4 regions of the Streptosporangium sp. NPDC000563 genome follow, and region 4 is predicted to be linked to each of the others. Evidence: predicted binding sites of a transcription regulator. Region 4 holds the regulator's gene; each other region holds the start of a gene.

Region 1 (4,605 bases), on a different contig from region 4:
GGACGGCGCGGGTGAACCGTTGTCATGATCGTTCTCGCTCCGGGTCGTCGCGATCCCCGTCCCGCGGCTCGGGCCTGCGCTCGCGCCCCCTCTTCGACGGCTCCGCGGTCAAGCTATCGACTCCAGCTCCGCCATCGCCCGCAACCGGGCGAGCGCCCTGTGCTGGGCCACACGAACCGCACCTGGTGACATGCCGAGTACATTACCGGTCTCCTCGGCGGAAAGACCCGACACCACTCGGAGCATGAGCAGCTCGCGTTGGTTGTCGGGCAGCCTGGACAGCAGCCGGCGGGCGTGTTCGGCCTCGATGTAACGCACCACCGTCTCCTCGGGCCCCGGCCCCTCGTCGGGCCCGTCAGGAAGATCCTGGGTGGGCACGGCGGATCGCACGGAGCTGCGCAGCGCGTCGGCCACCTTGTGAGACGCGATACCGAAGACGAAGGACGCGAACGGGCGTCCCATGTCCCGGTACCGGGGCAGCGCGGACAGCACCGCTATGCATACTTCCTGGGCCACGTCGTCCGCGATGTGATACTGGCCGGAAACCCGGCCCAGACGACCACGGCAATATCGGACGACCATCGGCCGCAGTTGCGCGATCAGAGATTCGATCGCGGTGCGATCCCCCTGAACGGCGAGGCTTGTCAGATCCTTGAGATCATCCCTGTGGGCGACCCCATCAGACCTCGTCGCAAGCCTCACCCCATTTTTGGCGTCGGCGACGCATCCCTCGGTCACGTTAGGCATGATGCCCGCCCCGATAGTGACTGTCGTCATCGCAAACGGCTACGGATTGGTCACATTGAGGCGGAGTAACGGGGCGTAATCAAACAGCGACGGCAACGACTACAGAATGTGCAAATATTTCATTCGATTGCCAAATACGTCGTCTATTCGCTAGAACCGCGTTTGGTCTTCCGTCCGACATGACGCTTGAGATCGTTTTCGGTTTACCGCGAAACGCGAACGGCTCGCGCCTCCTGCGAGACGCGAGCCGTTCGGAACCGCTTCGGAACCGCTGAGGAATCAGTGGCCGTGGCCGTGGCCGTGACCCTGGCCGGCGGCCGGGGCCTCCTCCTCGGGCTTGTCCACCACGAGGGCCTCGGTCGTCAGCAGCATGCCGGCGATGGAGGCGGCGTTCTGGACGGCCGAGCGGGTGACCTTGACCGGGTCGATGACGCCCTGGGCGATCAGGTCGCCGTACTCGCCGGTGGCGGCGTTGAAGCCCTGGCCGACGGACAGCTCGGTGACCTTCGCCGTCACGACGTAGCCCTCAAGGCCGGCGTTCTCCGCGATCCAGCGGGCCGGCTCGACGAGGGCCTTGCGGACGATGGAGACACCGGTCGCCTCGTCACCGGTCAGGCCCAGGTCGTCGAGGACCTTGGAGACGTGGATGAGCGCGGAGCCACCGCCGGAGACGATGCCCTCCTCGATCGCCGCACGCGTCGCCGAGATGGCGTCCTCCAGGCGGTGCTTCTTCTCCTTCAGCTCCACCTCGGTGGCCGCGCCGACCTTGAGCACGCAGACACCGCCGGAGAGCTTGGCGAGACGCTCCTGGAGCTTCTCGCGGTCCCAGTCGGAGTCGGACTGCTCGATGGCGAGCTTGATCTCCTTGACGCGGTCGGCGATCGCCGCGGCCTCACCGGCACCGTCGACGACGGTGGTGGAGTCCTTGGTGATGACGACGCGCCGGGCGGTGCCCAGCACCTCCAGGCCGACGTGCTCCAGCTTGAGGCCGATCTCCTCGCTCACGACCTGGCCACCGGTGAGGATGGCGATGTCCTGCAGCATGGCCTTGCGGCGGTCACCGAAGCCCGGCGCCTTGACGGCGACGGAGGTGAAGGTGCCACGGATCTTGTTCGTGACGAGGACCGCGAGGGCCTCGCCCTCGACGTCCTCGGCGATGACCAGCAGGGCCTTCTTCGTCTGCGCGATCTTCTCGAGCAGCGGCAGGAAGTCGGCGACAGAGGCGATCTTGCCCTGGGTGATCAGGATGTAGGGGTCCTCCAGGATCGCCTCCATGCGCTCCTGGTCGGTCACCATGTAGGGCGACAGGTAACCCTTGTCGAACTGGAGACCCTCGGTGAACTCGAGCTCCAGGCCCATGCTGTTGGACTCTTCGACGGTGATGACACCGTCCTTGCCCACCTTGTCGAACGCCTCGGCGATCAGCTCACCGATCTTGGCGTCCTGCGCGGAGATCGTCGCCACATTCGCGATCTCCTTCTTGTCCTCGACCGGGCGGGCCGACTCGATCAGCCGGTCGCTCACGGTCCTGGCCGCGATGTCGATGCCGCGCTTGAGGGAGAGCGGCTGCGCTCCGGCGGCCACGTTGCGCAGACCCTCGCGGACCATGGCCTGGGCCAGGACCGTCGCGGTGGTGGTGCCGTCACCGGCGACGTCGTTGGTCTTGGTCGCCACTTCCTTGGCCAGCTGGGCGCCCAGGTTCTCGTACGGCGTCTCCAGCTCGACCTCGCGGGCGATGGTGACACCGTCGTTGGTGATGGTGGGCGCACCGAACTTCTTGTCGATGACGACGTTGCGGCCGCGCGGGCCCAGCGTCACCTTGACCGCGTCCGCGAGAGCGTTCACGCCGCGCTCGAGAGCTCGGCGCGCGTCCTCCTCGAACGACAGGGTCTTCGGCATGACAATCCTCTCTATAAGTACGTCGGCGCATCAAAGCCCCGGGCGCTGACGCGACCCGGGGCTCGATACGTCATCTTTGTGAAGCGAGAACTACTTCTCGATGATGGCGAGCACGTCACGGGCGGAGAGCACGAGATACTCCTCGCCGTTGTACTTCACCTCGGTGCCGCCGTACTTGCTGTAGAGGACCACGTCGCCCTCCTTGACGTCGAGCGGAATCCGCTTCTCGCCCTCGTCGTCCCAGTTGCCGGGACCCACCGCGAGGACCTTGCCCTCCTGCGGCTTCTCCTTGGCGGTGTCCGGGATGACCAGACCGGAAGCGGTGGTCTGCTCGGCCTCAAGCGGCTGGACCACAATGCGGTCGCCGAGCGGCTTAACGGGAACCTTGGTGGCGGTCGTCACGTCGGACCTCCCCTTCAGATATGAATGATCTAGAAGAGGCGACCAGCGGTCTGCCGTCGCGGGTGTCAGACCTGCCTCGTCGCATGTATTTGGCACTCTCACCGGGAGAGTGCCAATACGGAACAGTATGCAAGGTGGCCTTGACAGTCAACACGAAGCACCCCTTCTCCGCTTCACGCGAACGTCAAACCAGGTGGAAGCCCCACGGCGAAGCCCTGCGGCCGAGGCGGTAGCGTCGGCCGATGTGAATCTCGACGCATTCCGGGAGCTCCTCACCCAGCGCGGCCAGGAGGCCCTGGGCGCCGCGGCCGAGACCGCCGCCGACGATCCGGTGACCGCGGTGACGAGGTTAAGGAAGATCTACGACGCGGACCTGACCTCCGCGGCGCTCACCCAGGCGACGCTCAGGCTGCGCGCGAGGGAGAAGTTCGGCGCCGACGCCGATCTCATGTACTTCACCCGGACCGGCCTGGAGCAGGCCACCCGCCGCGAGGTCGCCGACCACAGGGCGCGGCGCCTCCCCGCGGGCTCGCGGGTCGCCGACGTCTGCTGCGGCATCGGCGGCGACCTTCTCGCCCTGGCCAGGGCCGGGTGCTCCGTCGAGGCCGTCGACGCCGACCCGCTCACCGCCGCGATCGCCCAGGCCAACGCCGACGCCCTGGGCTTCGGCGACCGGGTCTCGGTCCGCGCCGCCGACGCCTCCACCCTGGACCCGGCCGCCTTCGACGTCCTGTTCGCCGACCCCGCGCGCCGCGGCGCGCGGGGCCGGACCTTCGACCCGATGGGATACTCACCGCCCTGGCCCGCCGTGCTGGAGATGGTGGCCCGAGCCGGGGCCGCCTGCCTGAAGGTCGCCCCCGGGATCCCGTACGAGTTCGTCCCCGAGGGCGCGGAGGCCGAGTGGGTCTCGTACAAGGGCGACGTCAAGGAGGCCGTGATCTGGTGCGGTGCGCTGGCGGGCGAGACGGCGCGCAGGGCCACGATCCTGCCGTCGGGGGCCACGATGACCCCCGACCCCGCCCTCGGCGATCCCGCCACCGGCCCCGCGGGACGCTACATCTACGAGCCGGACGGCGCGGCGATCCGCGCCCACCTGGTCGCGGAGATCGCCGCGTCGGTCGGCGGGCACCTGCTCGACCCGCAGATCGCCTACATCACCGGTGACACCGCGACGCCGACGCCGTGGGCGTCGCGGTACGAGGTCCACGAGACGCTGCCGTTCTCGCTCAAGCGGCTGCGGGCGGCGCTCCGCGAGCGCGGCGCCGGCAATGTGACGATCAAGAAGCGTGGCTCAGCGGTGGACGTCGACCGTCTCAGGAAAGACCTCCGACTTTCCGGCGGGGAATCCGCGGTGGTCATTCTCACCCGAATCGGTGACCGGCCGTTCGCCTTCGTGTGCACCCCCGACTGACCGGCGGATCATCACCATCTGACCAGCCAAAATAGTCAATTCTTCCAGCCAACCGGCAATTCCTTTCTTTTATTCTCGCTGCCAGAAAACCCTGATCCAGGGGCTAAGGTTGCCGGGCGGGAGTTCTCTCTCGCCTGCGTTTCCCT
Region 2 (4,605 bases), on a different contig from region 4:
GGCCCACCCCGGAACCGGTGCTGCTCTGCGACCGGACCGTCGAGGGCCTGAAGTCCCAGATGCGCGAGGCCGAGATGACCGCGATCGTCCAGCGCTGGGCGATCACCGAGACGACCGACCGCCCCTGAGCGGGTACGGCGGCCAGGGCCGGGAAAGGCCCCGGCCGCCGTACCCTCGTCGGCCGCCGTGAGGCCCCCGCGCGAGAGTCGATCGTGACGAAGCAGCGTCGTCGGGAGACCTCACCTCGTCCGGGAGCCGATCATGATGGAGCAGTGTCGTCAGGAGAGATCTCCGTGCCGGGGGCGGTCATGATGGAGGGCCGTCGGGAGAAGCTCATCCCGCGCGGGGGCCGATCGTGATGGAGAGCCGCCCGCCGGCCTGGGCAGAGGCGAGCTCGGTGGCCTGGGCCGTTGTGGTGGCCAGCACGACGAGCGCACCCCGCTCCGACTCCCCACCCGGGGTGGCGAGGACCGTGACGTCCTCGGCCACGACGCTCGCCGGGGCGGTGCCCTCCCACGCCGAGGTCGCGGCGAGCACGTTCACCACGTCACCCGGCGAGAGCAGGCGCGCGGTCTCGGGATCGGTGACCCGTACGGGAGTGGCGACCGTTCCCCGGCCGTGGGCGGCGAGCAGGCCGGGGCCGAGCAGGCGGACGTCCGTCAGCGGCTCCCCTCGCCTCGCGGGACCTGTCAGGACCTTGCCCGCGAACGGCGTGCCGGGCCTCAGGACGCCGTCGGGGGCCGTACCGGGTCTCAGCGGAGCCGGTATCAGGTCGGCCACCCCCAGCACGCCTCCGGACAGATCCCTCGCGGCGACCAGGACGGTCACCGAGGCGGTGTCCTGGCGCAGCGCGAGGATGGCACAGCCCATCGCCGAAGCGGCGACGAGGGTCGCGATGAGACGGTGACGACGGCCGAGGAAGCGGCGCAGAGCGCGCATGGCTGACTCCAGGGATGGGGAGTCGGGCGGCGCGGTGCCCGCGATGGGTGGTGGGATCACTCCGCGAAGTGACGGAGTGACGGAGTGGCGGTGGAGCAAGGCCAGGCCGCTGCGGCCCGGCGCGACTACGGCCAGGCCGCCACGGCACAGCCCGGCCGCTACAGAAAACGGTCAGCCCGGAAGCTCGAAGGGGAGCTTGAGGCCGTCCAGGACGTCGGGACACGGGCAGGTGCGTTTTTCCGGGAGTGCGGCCACGACGTCGCCGATGAGAGAACGCATGCGGCCGACGTTGGTGGCGAAGAAGGAGAGGACCTCCTCGTGGGTGACCCCCTCGCCCGCCTCGACCCCGGCGTCGTGGTCGGTGACGAGGGAGAGCGTGGTGTAGCAGAGGGCGAGCTCGCGGGCGAGGATCGCCTCGGGGAAGCCGGTCATGCCGACGATCGACCAGCCGTTGCCGCTGAACCAGCGGGACTCGGCGCGGGTCGAGAAGCGCGGGCCCTCGATGACGACCAGGGTGCCGCCGTCGACGGTCTCCCAGCCCTCGGCGGAACGCGCGGTGGAGATGGCCGCCGCACGGCCCAGGGGACAGTAGGGGTCGGCGAAGGAGACGTGGACGACGCCGCCCGCGTCGTAGTAGGTCTGCGGGCGGCCGATGGTGCGGTCGACGAGCTGGTCGGGAACGACCAGGGCGCCGGGACCGATCTCGGCGCGCAGGGAGCCGACCGCGCTGGGGGCGAGGACCTGGCGGACGCCGAGGGAACGCAGCGCCCACAGATTCGCCCGGTAGGGGATGCGGTGGGGTGGGAAGCGGTGGTCGCGACCGTGGCGGGGCACGAAGGCGACCGAACGCCCTCCGATGCGGCCGACGGTGACGACGTCGCTGGGCGGGCCGTACGGCGTGGTGATCTCGACTTCTGTGGCGTCGTCGAGCAGGGAGTAGAAACCAGAGCCGCCGATGACCCCGATGTCCGCGCGAGTGACCATGAAGCTGAGGCTAGCGCCACGAACCGACCGCTGAGGACCCCCGATGACGGCCTGTGGATAACCGAGTTCGCCGGGTAATCATCGGGGGTTGACGAGGCTGAGGGGGTTGAGGGCGGGGAGGGGGTGAAGGAGCTGGGGACAGGGGCAAGAGGGCTGGGGAACGGCTCCGGGCGCGCGGCTCAGGAGGCCGCGGCGGCCGTGCTGCTCGCGGCCTTCGCGGGCTTGGAGTCCGACGAGGTCGAGGAGCTCGACGACGAGGACGACGAAGAAGACGAGGACGAGCTCGACGAGTCGGAGGACTTCGAGGAGCCGGAGTCGGAGGAGCCCGAGGCGCTCGACGAGCCGTTCGCGGAGGCCACGGTGCTCGACGACGACGACCGGCTGTCGGTCCGGTAGAAGCCCGAGCCCTTGAAGACGATGCCGACCGCGGAGAACACCTTGCGCAGGTCGCCCGCGCAGCTCGGGCACTCGGTGAGAGCATCGTCGGAGAACTTCTGGACGATTTCGAACTGGTTGTTACAAGCGGTGCAGGCGTACTGGTAGGTGGGCACGCTCTCCTCCTCGTGTGATCCGCGCCGATTGGCACTCTAGTGGCGCGACTGCTAATGGTATGCAGCTGACAAGCTTAAACGCGAGCCGGGGTCCTCGCATTCCGTAGCCACATTCCGATCGGATGAGGCCGTGGCGAGGGCGAATCCCCTGCTCAGAGGGCCTGCGAGGGCGTCACGTCCCCTTCTCGCCGTACCATCCGGCGAGCTTGCCCCTGCGGCTGATCGCGCGCATCCGGCGCTCGACCACGTCCCGGCAGGCGGCCGTGGCGACGACGAGAAGCTGATCGTCGACCCTGATCCTCGTGGAGTCGGAGGGGACGAACGAACGGCCTTCCCGCACGATCAACGTCACCTGGGCGTCCCTGGGCAGCCGCAGCTCGAAGATCTCCACGCCCTGCAGCTTGGACGTCGGCGGCACCTTGACCTGGAGCAGGTCGGCGTTGAGCTCCTCCAGCGGCGCCGACTCGACCTCCAGGTCGCGGGCCTCCTCCGGCCTGGTCAGCTTGAGGAGTTTCGCCACGAACGGCAGCGTCGGCCCCTGCAGCAGGGTGTAGACGATGACGATCACGAAGACCTCGTTGAACACGAACTTGGCGGTGCCGTCGGGAACGGAGTCGGCCGCCCACGGGATGGTCGCGAGCACGATGGGCACCGCACCGCGCAGTCCCGCCCACGACAGGAACGCCTGCTCACGCCAGCCCAGCCGGTCGATGCCTAGCAGCCGGGTCAGCAGCGCGGAGACGATGATCGACGCGGGGCGGGCCACCGCGACCAGGATCAGCCCGGCCACCAGGCCGGGTACGAGCGAGGACGGCATCTCGGAAGGGCTGGCCAGCATCCCGAGCATCACGAACAGGCCGATCTGGGCGAGCCAGGCCACGCCCTCGGCGAAGCCCCGCGAGGCCGCGCGGTGCGGCATCTGCGAGTTGCCCATGACCAGCGCCGCGAGGTAGATCGCGAGGAAGCCGCTGCCGTGCAGCAGCACGGCCCCCCCGTAGGCGACGAACGCGAGCGCGAGCACCGCGATGGGGTACAGGCCCGAGACGGGCAGCGCGATGCGGCGCAGCGCGTACGCGCCGAGCGGGGCGACCGCGAGGCCGACGGCGGCACCCACCGCCAGCTCGAAGAACACGTCGAACAGCGCCACCCCCAGGCTGGGAGAGGCGGCGGTGCTCAGCAGCATGACGGCGATCACGGTGGGGGCGTCGTTGAAGCCGGACTCGGCCTCCAGGATGCCCGCGAGGCGCGGCGGCAGGGGCAGGCGGCGCAGTACGGAGAAGACGGCGGCGGCGTCGGTGGAGGCGAGGATCGCGCCGAGCAGGAACGCGGTCCGCCAGTCCATGCCGAGGATGAGGTGCACCGGGACCGCGACGGCCGCGATGCTCACCCCCACGCCGACGGTGGCGAGCACCAGGGAGGTGGGGATGGCGTCCTTGACGTGGCTCCAGGTGGTGGTCAGACCACCTTCGGCCAGGATGATCGCGAGCGCGATCATGCCTATCTGCTGCGCGAGCCGCGGGTCCTCGAACTGCAACCCGAACCCGGCCTCGCCGACGATCAGCCCGAAGCCGAGGAAGATGAGGAGGCTGGGCAGTCCGCTCCGGTGGGCGACCCGCACCGCGACGATGGCCGCGATGACGATCCCGGCGCCGAGAAGCAGCCAGACGTCCAGTCCCATCTGGCCCCCTCTCTCACTCCGGGGACCATTGTGTCGTATTCGCAAAGGCCGTCACGACCAGGTGGCGGACGCCTCCCGGCACGTTCCGGCGCCTTCTATCCCGTACCCGGCGGGGGTTTCGCAGGTCGATCCCGTCGGGGCACTTCGCTCGGGCTTCTGAGGGAGTCCGGGCGGCTGAGCGATAGGTCACACTCCGGCGGCGGCGGTCCTGAAGATTCCCGAGGGGGTCACGGCGTAGCGGACCGGGACGTCGTGGGGCTCGGCGGGCACCCCCTCGAAAGCGCCGCCGAGAGTGCTGTCGAAACCACTGTCGAGAGCGTCGTTGGAACCACTGTCGCGAGCACCGCCGAGCAGCTCGCCCTCGTGGAGCAGCGCCACCGTCGGCACGTTCGGGCCGACCCTGGCCAGCGCGCGGTCGTAGGAGCCTCCGCCCCTGCCCAGCCGTACGCCGGT
Region 3 (4,605 bases), on a different contig from region 4:
CGACGGGGTTGTCACCGACGGGGATGCTCGCGGTGACCTCGTTGGTCGTCGCGTCGATCACCGACACGGTGTCCGACTGCGAGTTGGCCACGTAGACGACGTTGTTCGGCGGCGTGTCCGCCGCGTCCGCGGTCGTCGGCGTCACCGGACCGACCATGACGACCAGCGCCACCATGATGGGAAGGGCACGCAACCTCCACCCACCCTCAGGTGTTTTCCAGTGGTGGTGATACATCGTCATCCTCCGCCGCGCCGTCAAGGAACCCGTTGTCGCAACAAACACCTCGTTCTACGACCACAGGGCGTCGCGTTCAGGAAACGACGCACCGGCGCGCACTATCGTTTCGCCGGCCTTGGTCCATTCATTGCCTGGCGGCACCGAAGCCGGCCGGACGACGTGGAGGTGACCGCGTCCTTTCGGCCCCACCCGGCCTTGCGAGCCCCTTCTCGCCCATGACTCCGCACACCGGCCGCCGGATCGGGCTCCGTCTCTCCCCGCCCCTCCGGTGGCGCCCTCAGGACGGCCCTTTCAAGGAGGTACGACGACCGATGGCCGACATCACCTCGGGAAAACACGCCAAAGAGGCGACCCCGAAATGTCGGGGTCGCCTCTTTGACTGAAAGCGGTTGGACTCAGAAGTCCATGTCGCCGCCGCCGGGCATGGCGGGAGCGGCCGCGGCCTTCTCGGGCTTCTCGGCGATGACGGCCTCGGTGGTGAGGAACAGCGCCGCGATGGACGCCGCGTTCTGCAGTGCGGAACGCGTCACCTTGGCCGGGTCGATGATGCCCGTCTCGAACAGGTTGACGTACTCGCCGGTGGCGGCGTTGAGGCCCTCACCCGCGGGAAGGTTGCGCACCTTCTCCACGACGACGCCGCCTTCAAGGCCGGCGTTCACCGCGATCTGCTTCAGCGGCTCCTCCAGAGCCTTCTTCACGATCGCGGCACCGGTGGCCTCGTCGCCGGAGAGCTCCAGCTTGTCGAACGCCTTCGCGCCGGCCTGCAGCAGCGCCACGCCACCGCCGGGGACGATGCCCTCCTCGACGGCCGCCTTCGCGTTGCGAACGGCGTCCTCGATGCGGTGCTTGCGCTCCTTGAGCTCGACCTCGGTCGCGGCGCCGGCCTTGATGACGGCCACGCCGCCGGCCAGCTTGGCCAGGCGCTCCTGGAGCTTCTCGCGGTCGTAGTCGGAGTCGGTGTTGTCGATCTCGGCGCGGATCTGGTTGACCCGACCGGCGATCTGCTCGGCGTCACCGGCGCCGTCGACGATGGTGGTCTCGTCCTTGGTGACGATGACCTGGCGGGCGCGGCCGAGCTGGTCCAGGGTGGTGGACTCCAGCTTGAGGCCGAGGTCCTCGCTGATGACCTGGGCACCGGTCAGGATGCCGATGTCGCCCAGCATCGCCTTGCGACGGTCACCGAAGCCGGGCGCCTTGACGGCGACCGAGCGGAACAGGCCACGGATCTTGTTCACGACCAGGGTGGCCAGGGCCTCGCCCTCGACGTCCTCGGCGATGATCAGCAGCGGCTTGCCGGCCTGCACGACCTTGTCGAGAACCGGGAGCAGGTCCTTGTTGGCGGACACCTTGGAGTTGACGACGAGGATGTACGGGTCGTCGAGGACGGCCTCCATACGCTCCGGGTCGGTGACGAAGTACATCGAGGTGAGGCCCTTGTCGAAGCGCATGCCCTCGGTGAGCTCAAGCTCGAGACCGAAGGTGTTGCTCTCCTCGACGGTGATGACGCCTTCCTTGCCGACCTTGTCCATCGCCTCGGCGATCATCTCGCCGATCTGCGGGTCGCCCGCGGAGATGGACGCCGTGGAGGCGATCTGCGCCTTCGTCTCCACGTCCTTGGCGAGCTTGGACAGCTCCTCGGAGACGCGCTCGACGGCGGCCTCGATGCCCTTCTTCAGGGACATCGGGTTCGCGCCGGCGGCGACGTTGCGAAGACCCTCGCGTACGAGAGCCTGGGCGAGCACGGTGGCGGTGGTGGTTCCGTCACCCGCGACGTCGTCGGTCTTCTTCGCGACCTCCTTGACGAGCTCGGCCCCGATCTTCTCCCACGGGTCTTCGAGCTCGATCTCCTTGGCGATGGAGACACCATCGTTGGTGATGGTGGGGGCGCCCCACTTCTTCTCCAGCACGACGTTACGGCCCTTGGGGCCGAGGGTCACCTTGACGGCGTCCGCGAGCTGGTTCATGCCGCGCTCGAGACCGCGCCGGGCGTCCTCGTTAAACGCGATCATCTTGGCTGCCATACGGCTAACCTCCCAGAGAAAGGGTGGCTTACACCGGACCGAGCCGACGCCCGCGACGGCATGTGGGCCCACGACTCCGTTCGGCGGGCCCCATCGCCTCGATCCAGGATTGGCACTCTCTATGCGTGAGTGCCAAGAATCTGTTTAGCACTCTACCCCGACGAGTGCAAGCCGCGCCTCGTTGACCTGGGCCGCGCGTGGGACGATCTTCAGCTTCTCGTCATGTCCGCGAAGATCCCGCGTCACGTCGGCGTACGCGATGCGTCGTCATCGGCGTCATCGGGGCCTTTGGGGGGCGCTGTCGGGCGCTGTCGGACACTGTCGTCGTTGGCGCATGCCCGAACGACACGAACGCCCGGCTCGCCGGATGAGGGCGAGCCGGGCCTGGGCGGTGGGGGTTCAGCGGACCGCGAAACCTCGGGACCCGCCGACTCCTCCCTGCGAATTCATGAAACGGCTGCGTCAGACCGCCCGGACGGATTCCGCCTGGGGACCCTTCTGCCCCTGGGTGATCTCGAACTCGACCCGCTGCCCCTGCTCGAGGGCACGGTAGCCATCCATCATGATCGCGGAGTAATGGACGAACACATCCTTACCACCGTCTACCGCGATGAAGCCGTAGCCCTTGTCCGCGTTGAACCATTTGACGGTGCCCTGCGCCACTTGCGACTCCTCTTACTGGTCTTAAAGGACGACGCCCATTCCTCTCGCGAAGTCCCCAATCTCCGGGGCGGACTTCGCCACGTCGATCGTTCCGACCATACCTGTGGGAAGCGGTCGGGCAACAGAGTCAAGCACCAAACTACCTCTTTACGAGAGCTTTTATCACGAGGAGAAAGTTTCATCATCACTGCTGGTTAGTCAGGGGTTACATTATTCGTGTACGCGGCAAATATGAGCTTCTGTCATAAAACACGGCACCCGCCCGGCCGGAGCCGGGCGGGTGCCGTGGATTCGCGGGTGCCCCTAGGGATGACGCGGTGCGACGCGAGGCGGTCAGGGCCGCGTCAGGGCGGAGGAGTCAGCCTCCGGCCACCGCCGGGATGATGGAGATCTGAACACCGGAGGGCGTCGCCGTGTCGAGGTTGTCGGCGAAACGGACGTCCTCATCCCCCACGTAGACATTGACAAAACGTCGGATCTTTCCCGATTCATCGAGAATCCGGGCACCGATCCCCGGGAAGTCCGCGTCGAGCTTCTGAAGAACATCGCGCAGGGTCTCGCCTTCTCCGTTCACCTCGGCGGCACCATCGGTGTAAGTCCGGAGAATCGTCGGAATCCGCACAGAAACGCTCATAATTCAGTACCTTTCACGATTTCTAGGCGATAGCCGCACGGAATGCGTCAAGAGAGGGTCGAATCACTGCGGTCGGGCGCGCCTCCGCGGCCACCGCGTCCAGGGTCTTGAGACCGTCGCCGGTGTTGAGGACCACGGTCTCGGCGTCGGGGTCGAGCGTGCCCGAGGCGACCAGCTTGCGCAGCACCCCGACGACGACGCCTCCCGCCGTCTCGGCGAAGATGCCCTCGGTTCTCGCCAGCAGTCGGATCGAGTCGACGATCTCGGCGTCGGTGACGTCCTCGACCGCGCCGCCGGTGCGGCGGGCGATGTCCAGGACGTACGGTCCGTCGGCCGGGTTACCGATCGCGAGCGACTTGGCGATCGTGTCCGGCTTGACCGGCCGGATCACGTCGTGGCCCGCCTTGTAGGCGGAGGAGACCGGGGAGCACCCCTCGGCCTGGGCGGCGAAGATCTTGTACGGGCTGTCCTCGACCAGGCCGAGCGCGATCAGCTCCTTGAAGCCCTTGTCGATCTTCGTGAGCTGCGAGCCGGAGGCGACCGGAATGACGATCTGGTCGGGAAGGCGCCAGCCGAGCTGCTCGGCGATCTCGTAGGCGAGCGTCTTGGAACCCTCCGCGTAGTACGGGCGGAGGTTGACGTTGACGAAGCCCCACTGGTCGCCCAGCTCGTCGCCGATGAGCTCGGAGCAGAAGCGGTTCACGTCGTCGTAGGTGCCCTCGATGCCGATGAGCCTGCCGCCGTACACGGAGGCCATGACGATCTTGGCCTGCTCCAGGTCGGAGGGGATGAACACGCAGGCGTCCAGCCCGGCCCGCGCGGCGGCGGCGGTCACGGCACCGGCGAGGTTGCCGGTGGAGGAGCAGGAGAGGGTGTGGAAGCCGAAGTTGCGTGCCGCCTCGACGGCGATGGCCACCACGCGGTCCTTGAAGGAGTGGGTGGGGTTGCCTGAGTCGTCCTTCACGTGCAGCGAGCGGATGCCCAGCTCGCGGGCGAGGTTGCCGGCGTTGACGAGCTTGGTCCAGCCGGGCGCCATGTTGGGCTTGGCG
Region 4 (4,605 bases):
AGGCCGGCCACCTTCGCGGTGGACGCGAGCTCCGTCACCTCCGGCAGGTGAAAGCGGCGCGACTGCTTGCCCGCCTCGCGCGCCGTGGAGCGCCAGCGGGCCAGCGCCTTGGCCGCCCGCTCGCCCTTCCACTGGGTGACGCACCTCGCCGCGGCCCAGGGGACGATCACGTCGACCCCCGCCTCGGTCATCATCTCCACGGCCAGCTCGCCCCGGTCGCCCTTGGGCAGGCCCTGGACCACGACCAGGCGCGGCGACGGCACGGGCACGTCGTGGCGGCGCAGCACCTCGACCCGGAGCGAGTCCCTGCCCGCCTCGGTCACCACACACTCGGCGACGGAGCCCGCCCCGTCGGTCAGGTCGAGCCGCTCACCCGCCCGCAGCCGCCGTACGGCCGCCGCGTGGCGCCCTTCGGGACCGCCGAAGACGAACTCCGGCCTGGCCAGGTCGGCCGGGTCCGCCAGGAAGACCGGGACGGTCATGGGCCGTCCGGGCGGACCGCCCCGAGGTGCCCCCGGCAACGCGACCGGGACGACGCCTCGGGACGGACCCGACGCCCCGGCCGGGAACCCGCACCGGGCAGGGTGCGGGCCGGACCGTGACGACGCGACCGGAAGCGGGGCGGAGCGGCCGTTGAGACCTGGTCAGCGGCCATTGAAAGCGTCCCGCAGGCGGGAGAAGAAGCTCTGCTGACCGGGGGCGAACTTACCGGGCGGGCGCTCCTCGCCGCGGAGCCTGGCGAGCTCCTTCAGGAGCGCCTCCTGCTCAGCGTCGAGGCGGGCGGGGGTCTCCACGTTCACATGGATCAGCAGGTCGCCTCGGCCCGTCTCGTTCAGCCGTTGCACGCCCCGCCCGTAGAGGGGGATCGTCTGCCCGGACTGCGTGCCGGGACGGATGTCGAGCTCCTCGGCGCCGTCGAGCGTCTCCATGGTCAGGATGGTGCCGAGCGCGGCCGCGGTCATCGGGATCTGCACGGTGCAGTGCAGGTCGTCGCCGCGCCTCTCGAAGATCTCGTGGGGACGCTCGACGATCTCCAGGAACAGGTCTCCGGGCGGACCCCCGCCCGGGCCGATCTCGCCTTCGCCGGCGAGCTGGATGTGGGTGCCGTCCTCGACACCGGCCGGGATGCGGACCTTGATGGTCCGGCGGGTGCGAACCCGGCCGTCACCCGAGCACTCCTGGCAGGGGTTGCGGATGATCGATCCGAAGCCGCCGCACTGGGGGCAGGGGCGGGAGGTCATGACCTGGCCGAGGAAGGACCGGGTGACCTGGGACACCTCTCCCCGGCCGTGACACATGTCACAGGTGTCGGGGTGGGTGCCGGCCGCGGCCCCTGAGCCCGTGCAGACCTCACAGACCACGGCGGTGTCGACGACCAGCTCGCGGGTGGTGCCGAAGCCCGACTCGCGCAGGTCGAGCTCGACCCTGATGGTCGCGTTGCGCCCGCGGCGGGCACGGGAGCGGGGGCCTCGGCCACCGCCTCCACCGGCCGCGCCGAAGAAGGCGTCCATGATGTCGCTGAACGGGAAGCCAGCGCCGAAGCCCCCGGCGCCCGCACCACCGCCCGCGGCGAACGGGTCGGCACCCATGTCGTACATCTGCCGCTTGCCGGAGTCGGACAGGACCTCGTAGGCCTGTGTGATCTCCTTGAAGCGCTCCTGAGTCTCAGGATCGGGGTTGACGTCGGGATGCAACTCGCGTGCCAGGCGGCGGTACGCCTTCTTGATCTCTTCCGCACTGGCGTCACGGCGCACCCCGAGGGTGCCGTAGTAGTCGCTCTTAGCCACTTTTCGTTGACCTCTTATGATGCAGCCAGAATCTGGCTGACGTAGCGTGCCACCGCGCGCACCGCGCCCATCGTGACCGGGTAGTCCATTCGCGTCGGGCCCAGCACACCGAGCCGGGCGAGTTGCTTGTCCCCGGAACCGTATCCAGCGGCGACGATGGATGTGCCCTGGAGTCCGGTGTAGGGGTTCTCCGAGCCGATCCGCACGGTCAGCGCGGAAAGGTCCGAGGTCTCACCGAGCAGTCGCATGAGCACGACCTGCTCTTCCAGGGCCTCCAGCACGTCGCGGAGCCCGACGGTGAAGTCGGCTCCCGCGAGGTTGGCGGCCCCGGCAAAAACGATCTTCTCATCATGCCTGTCCACCAGGGACTCGAGCAGTACGGACAGGATAGTCGCCGCGAGCGGTCGATCCTCCGCGGGCAACCGCTCCGGCAGATCGGCGACCCGGTCGGGAACGCTGGTGAGCCCGCATCCGTCGAGGGAGGCGTTGAGCATCGCGCGCAGGTGTGCCACGCGCTGCTCGTCGACGACGTCGGGCACCTCGATCACGCGCTGCTCGACCCTGCCGGTGTTGGTGATCAGCACGAACATCAGCCGGCGCTCGCTCAGCGGCACCAGCTCGACGTGCCTGACCGTCGAGTGGGTCAGCGTCGGATACTGCACCACGGCGACCTGCCGGGTGAGCTGGGCCAGCAACCGCACCGTCCGCATGACGACGTCGTCGATGTCCACGGCGCCCGCGAGGAAACTCTCGATCGCCTTGCGTTCCGCGCTCGACAGGGGCTTCACCTGCGAGAGCCTGTCGACGAAGAGCCGGTAGCCCTTGTCGGTGGGCACCCGGCCGGCGCTGGTGTGGGGTTGGGCGATGTAGCCCTGCTCCTCCAGCATCGCCATGTCGTTGCGGATCGTCGCCGGGGACACCCCCAGGTTGTGCCGGTCCGCGAGAGCCTTCGACCCCACCGGTTCGTTGGTGGACACGTAGTCCTCGACGATGGCGCGGAGCACGGCGAGCTTGCGGTCGTCGACCAACGTGGTCACCTCCCTGCCTGCGTTCAGAGGGAAACACGAGGCTTGGCACTCTGTGTTCCCGAGTGCCAAGTGTACGGCCCCCGCACGGAAGGCGCGATAAGCGAAAGCGGTGGATGATGACGGCAAGCCTTTGTCAAGTCAACTGCTATCGCGATCCAAGCGGTACCCACCACAATTTGCACATGTCCAACGATTTCGGTTCTTATCCGGGCGACGCCTCCCGCGGCCCCGGTCACGGCGGCCCTCAGCAGCCGTATGGTCAGCAGTACGGCCAGCAGCAGCCCGGCCAGCAATACGGTCAGCAGCCGTACGGCCAGCAGCCCCCCTCGTACGGTTACGCCCCTCCCGGTTACGGCGCCCCGCAGGGACCGCCCCCCAGCGGAAAGATCAAGCCTGGCATCGGGTGGATCGTCGGGGTCTGGTTGCTCGCCCTGGTCAGCATCGTCGTCGGCATCGGCGGCTTCGCCGGTGGCATCCTCGGCGCGGTCACCGACGCGGCCCCGACGCGGACGTTCGCCCCCGGCGAGACCGCGACGGTCGCGCTCGACCCGGCGGACAAGCCGGCGATCTACGTCGCCACCGGCGGGCCCACCAAGTTCGAGTGCACGCTCACCGGCGGTACGAGCACGCCCCGCCTGCAGAAGCCGGACATCCAGCAGACCGTCGCGGGATCCGACGGCGTCACCTGGGAGATGGGCCTTCGGGTCGGCGTGGACCAGGCGGGCGACTACCAGGTCCAGTGCTCCGCCGACCCCGCCGACGGCACGACCTTCGGCGTGGGCAGGGAGCTGTCCGCCGACTCGCTGGTGGGCGGGGTGGCCGCCCTGTTCTTGATCCCCGGTATCGGGATCCTGCTCGCCATCGTCGTGACGATCGTCGTGCTGGTGAAGCGCAGCGGCGCCCGCAAGCGCCAGGCCGCCGCCGCGTCGTCGATGGGGCAGTGGGGACAGCCGGGACCCTACGGCAGGTGACACCGGTGTTTGCTAGCGTCCCACCTGATCCCCGGCGAGAGAGGGTGGCGGTCGGTGATGTACGAGCGTGACGTTCTGGCGGGAGACTGGCGGCGCCCGCGCAGGGGGACGATCCCCCAGGTGCCCGCGGAACTCGACCTGGTCGTCGAGGACGCCGACGGCGGCTTCTGTGGCGCCGTGGTGGCCTGCGACAAGGAGGCCGTCACCCTGGAGGACCGCTTCGGGCGCCGGCGGGTCTTCCCGCTGGAGCCGGCCGCCTTCCTTCTGGAGGGCAGGGTCGTGACACTCGTACGACCCGCCGCCGCGTCGCGTGGCCCGAGGCGGAGCGCGTCGGGTTCCATCGCGGTCGAGGGCCTGAGGGCCCAGGTCGCGAAGGAGAGCCGGATCTACGTGGAGGGCGTGCACGACGCCGCGCTCGTGGAGAAGGTCTGGGGGCACGACCTGCGGGTCGAGGGCGTGGTCGTGGAGTATCTGGAGGGGGTCGACCACCTGCCCTCGATCGTCGAGGAGTTCGGCCCGGGGCCGGGGCGGCGGCTGGGTGTGCTCGTCGACCACCTCGTCCCCGGTTCCAAGGAGAGCCGGATCGCCGCGCGGATCTCCTCACCGCACGTACTGATCGTCGGGCACCCTTTCGTGGACGTCTGGCAGGCGGTCAGACCGCACGCGCTCAGGATCCCCTCCTGGCCGTCGGTGCCCCGCGGGGTGCCCTGGAAGGAGGGTGTCATCGCCGCGCTGGGCTGGAATGTGGAGCCTGCCGCCGCATGGCGCCGCATTCTCGGATCGGTCACGACATATGCCGATCTGGAGCCAGAGCTCCTC

Evidence for each region. The regulator HrcA, encoded in region 4, represses chaperone genes, less so after heat shock. The targets are predictions, from matches to a motif close to TTGGCACTCTCNNNNNGAGAGTGCCAA.
Region 1: groES (co-chaperone GroES) is a predicted target of HrcA. The motif match lies at 3,138-3,164, and genes of this name have one in related genera.
Region 2: ABT352_RS15740 (FmdB family zinc ribbon protein) is a predicted target of HrcA. The motif match lies at 2,503-2,529, and genes of this name have one in related genera.
Region 3: groL (chaperonin GroEL) is a predicted target of HrcA. The motif match lies at 2,369-2,395, and genes of this name have one in related genera.

The regions. Positions count from the first base shown of each region.
Region 1 covers NZ_JBEPDA010000001.1:1,653,263-1,657,867, reverse strand. The annotation lists gene ABT352_RS07885 (hypothetical protein) at 1-26, opposite strand, end outside; gene ABT352_RS07880 (sigma-70 family RNA polymerase sigma factor) at 109-747, opposite strand; gene groL (chaperonin GroEL) at 1,027-2,646, opposite strand; gene groES (co-chaperone GroES) at 2,737-3,048, opposite strand; gene ABT352_RS07865 (class I SAM-dependent methyltransferase) at 3,293-4,459, shown strand.
Region 2 covers NZ_JBEPDA010000005.1:145,427-150,031, reverse strand. The annotation lists gene ABT352_RS15755 (hypothetical protein) at 1-128, shown strand, start outside; gene ABT352_RS15750 (CpaB family protein) at 334-939, opposite strand; gene ABT352_RS15745 (S-methyl-5'-thioadenosine phosphorylase) at 1,111-1,923, opposite strand; gene ABT352_RS15740 (FmdB family zinc ribbon protein) at 2,103-2,474, opposite strand; gene ABT352_RS15735 (potassium/proton antiporter) at 2,647-4,152, opposite strand; gene ABT352_RS15730 (5-formyltetrahydrofolate cyclo-ligase) at 4,339-4,605, opposite strand, start outside.
Region 3 covers NZ_JBEPDA010000005.1:453,292-457,896, forward strand. The annotation lists gene ABT352_RS17115 (YVTN family beta-propeller repeat protein) at 1-193, opposite strand, end outside; gene groL (chaperonin GroEL) at 634-2,259, opposite strand; gene ABT352_RS17125 (cold-shock protein) at 2,722-2,922, opposite strand; gene ABT352_RS17130 (MoaD/ThiS family protein) at 3,281-3,556, opposite strand; gene thrC (threonine synthase) at 3,579-4,605, opposite strand, start outside.
Region 4 covers NZ_JBEPDA010000003.1:245,781-250,385, forward strand. The annotation lists gene ABT352_RS11850 (16S rRNA (uracil(1498)-N(3))-methyltransferase) at 1-482, opposite strand, end outside; gene dnaJ (molecular chaperone DnaJ) at 645-1,787, opposite strand; gene hrcA (heat-inducible transcriptional repressor HrcA) at 1,802-2,815, opposite strand; gene ABT352_RS11865 (hypothetical protein) at 2,998-3,786, shown strand; gene ABT352_RS11870 (DUF3097 domain-containing protein) at 3,844-4,605, shown strand, end outside.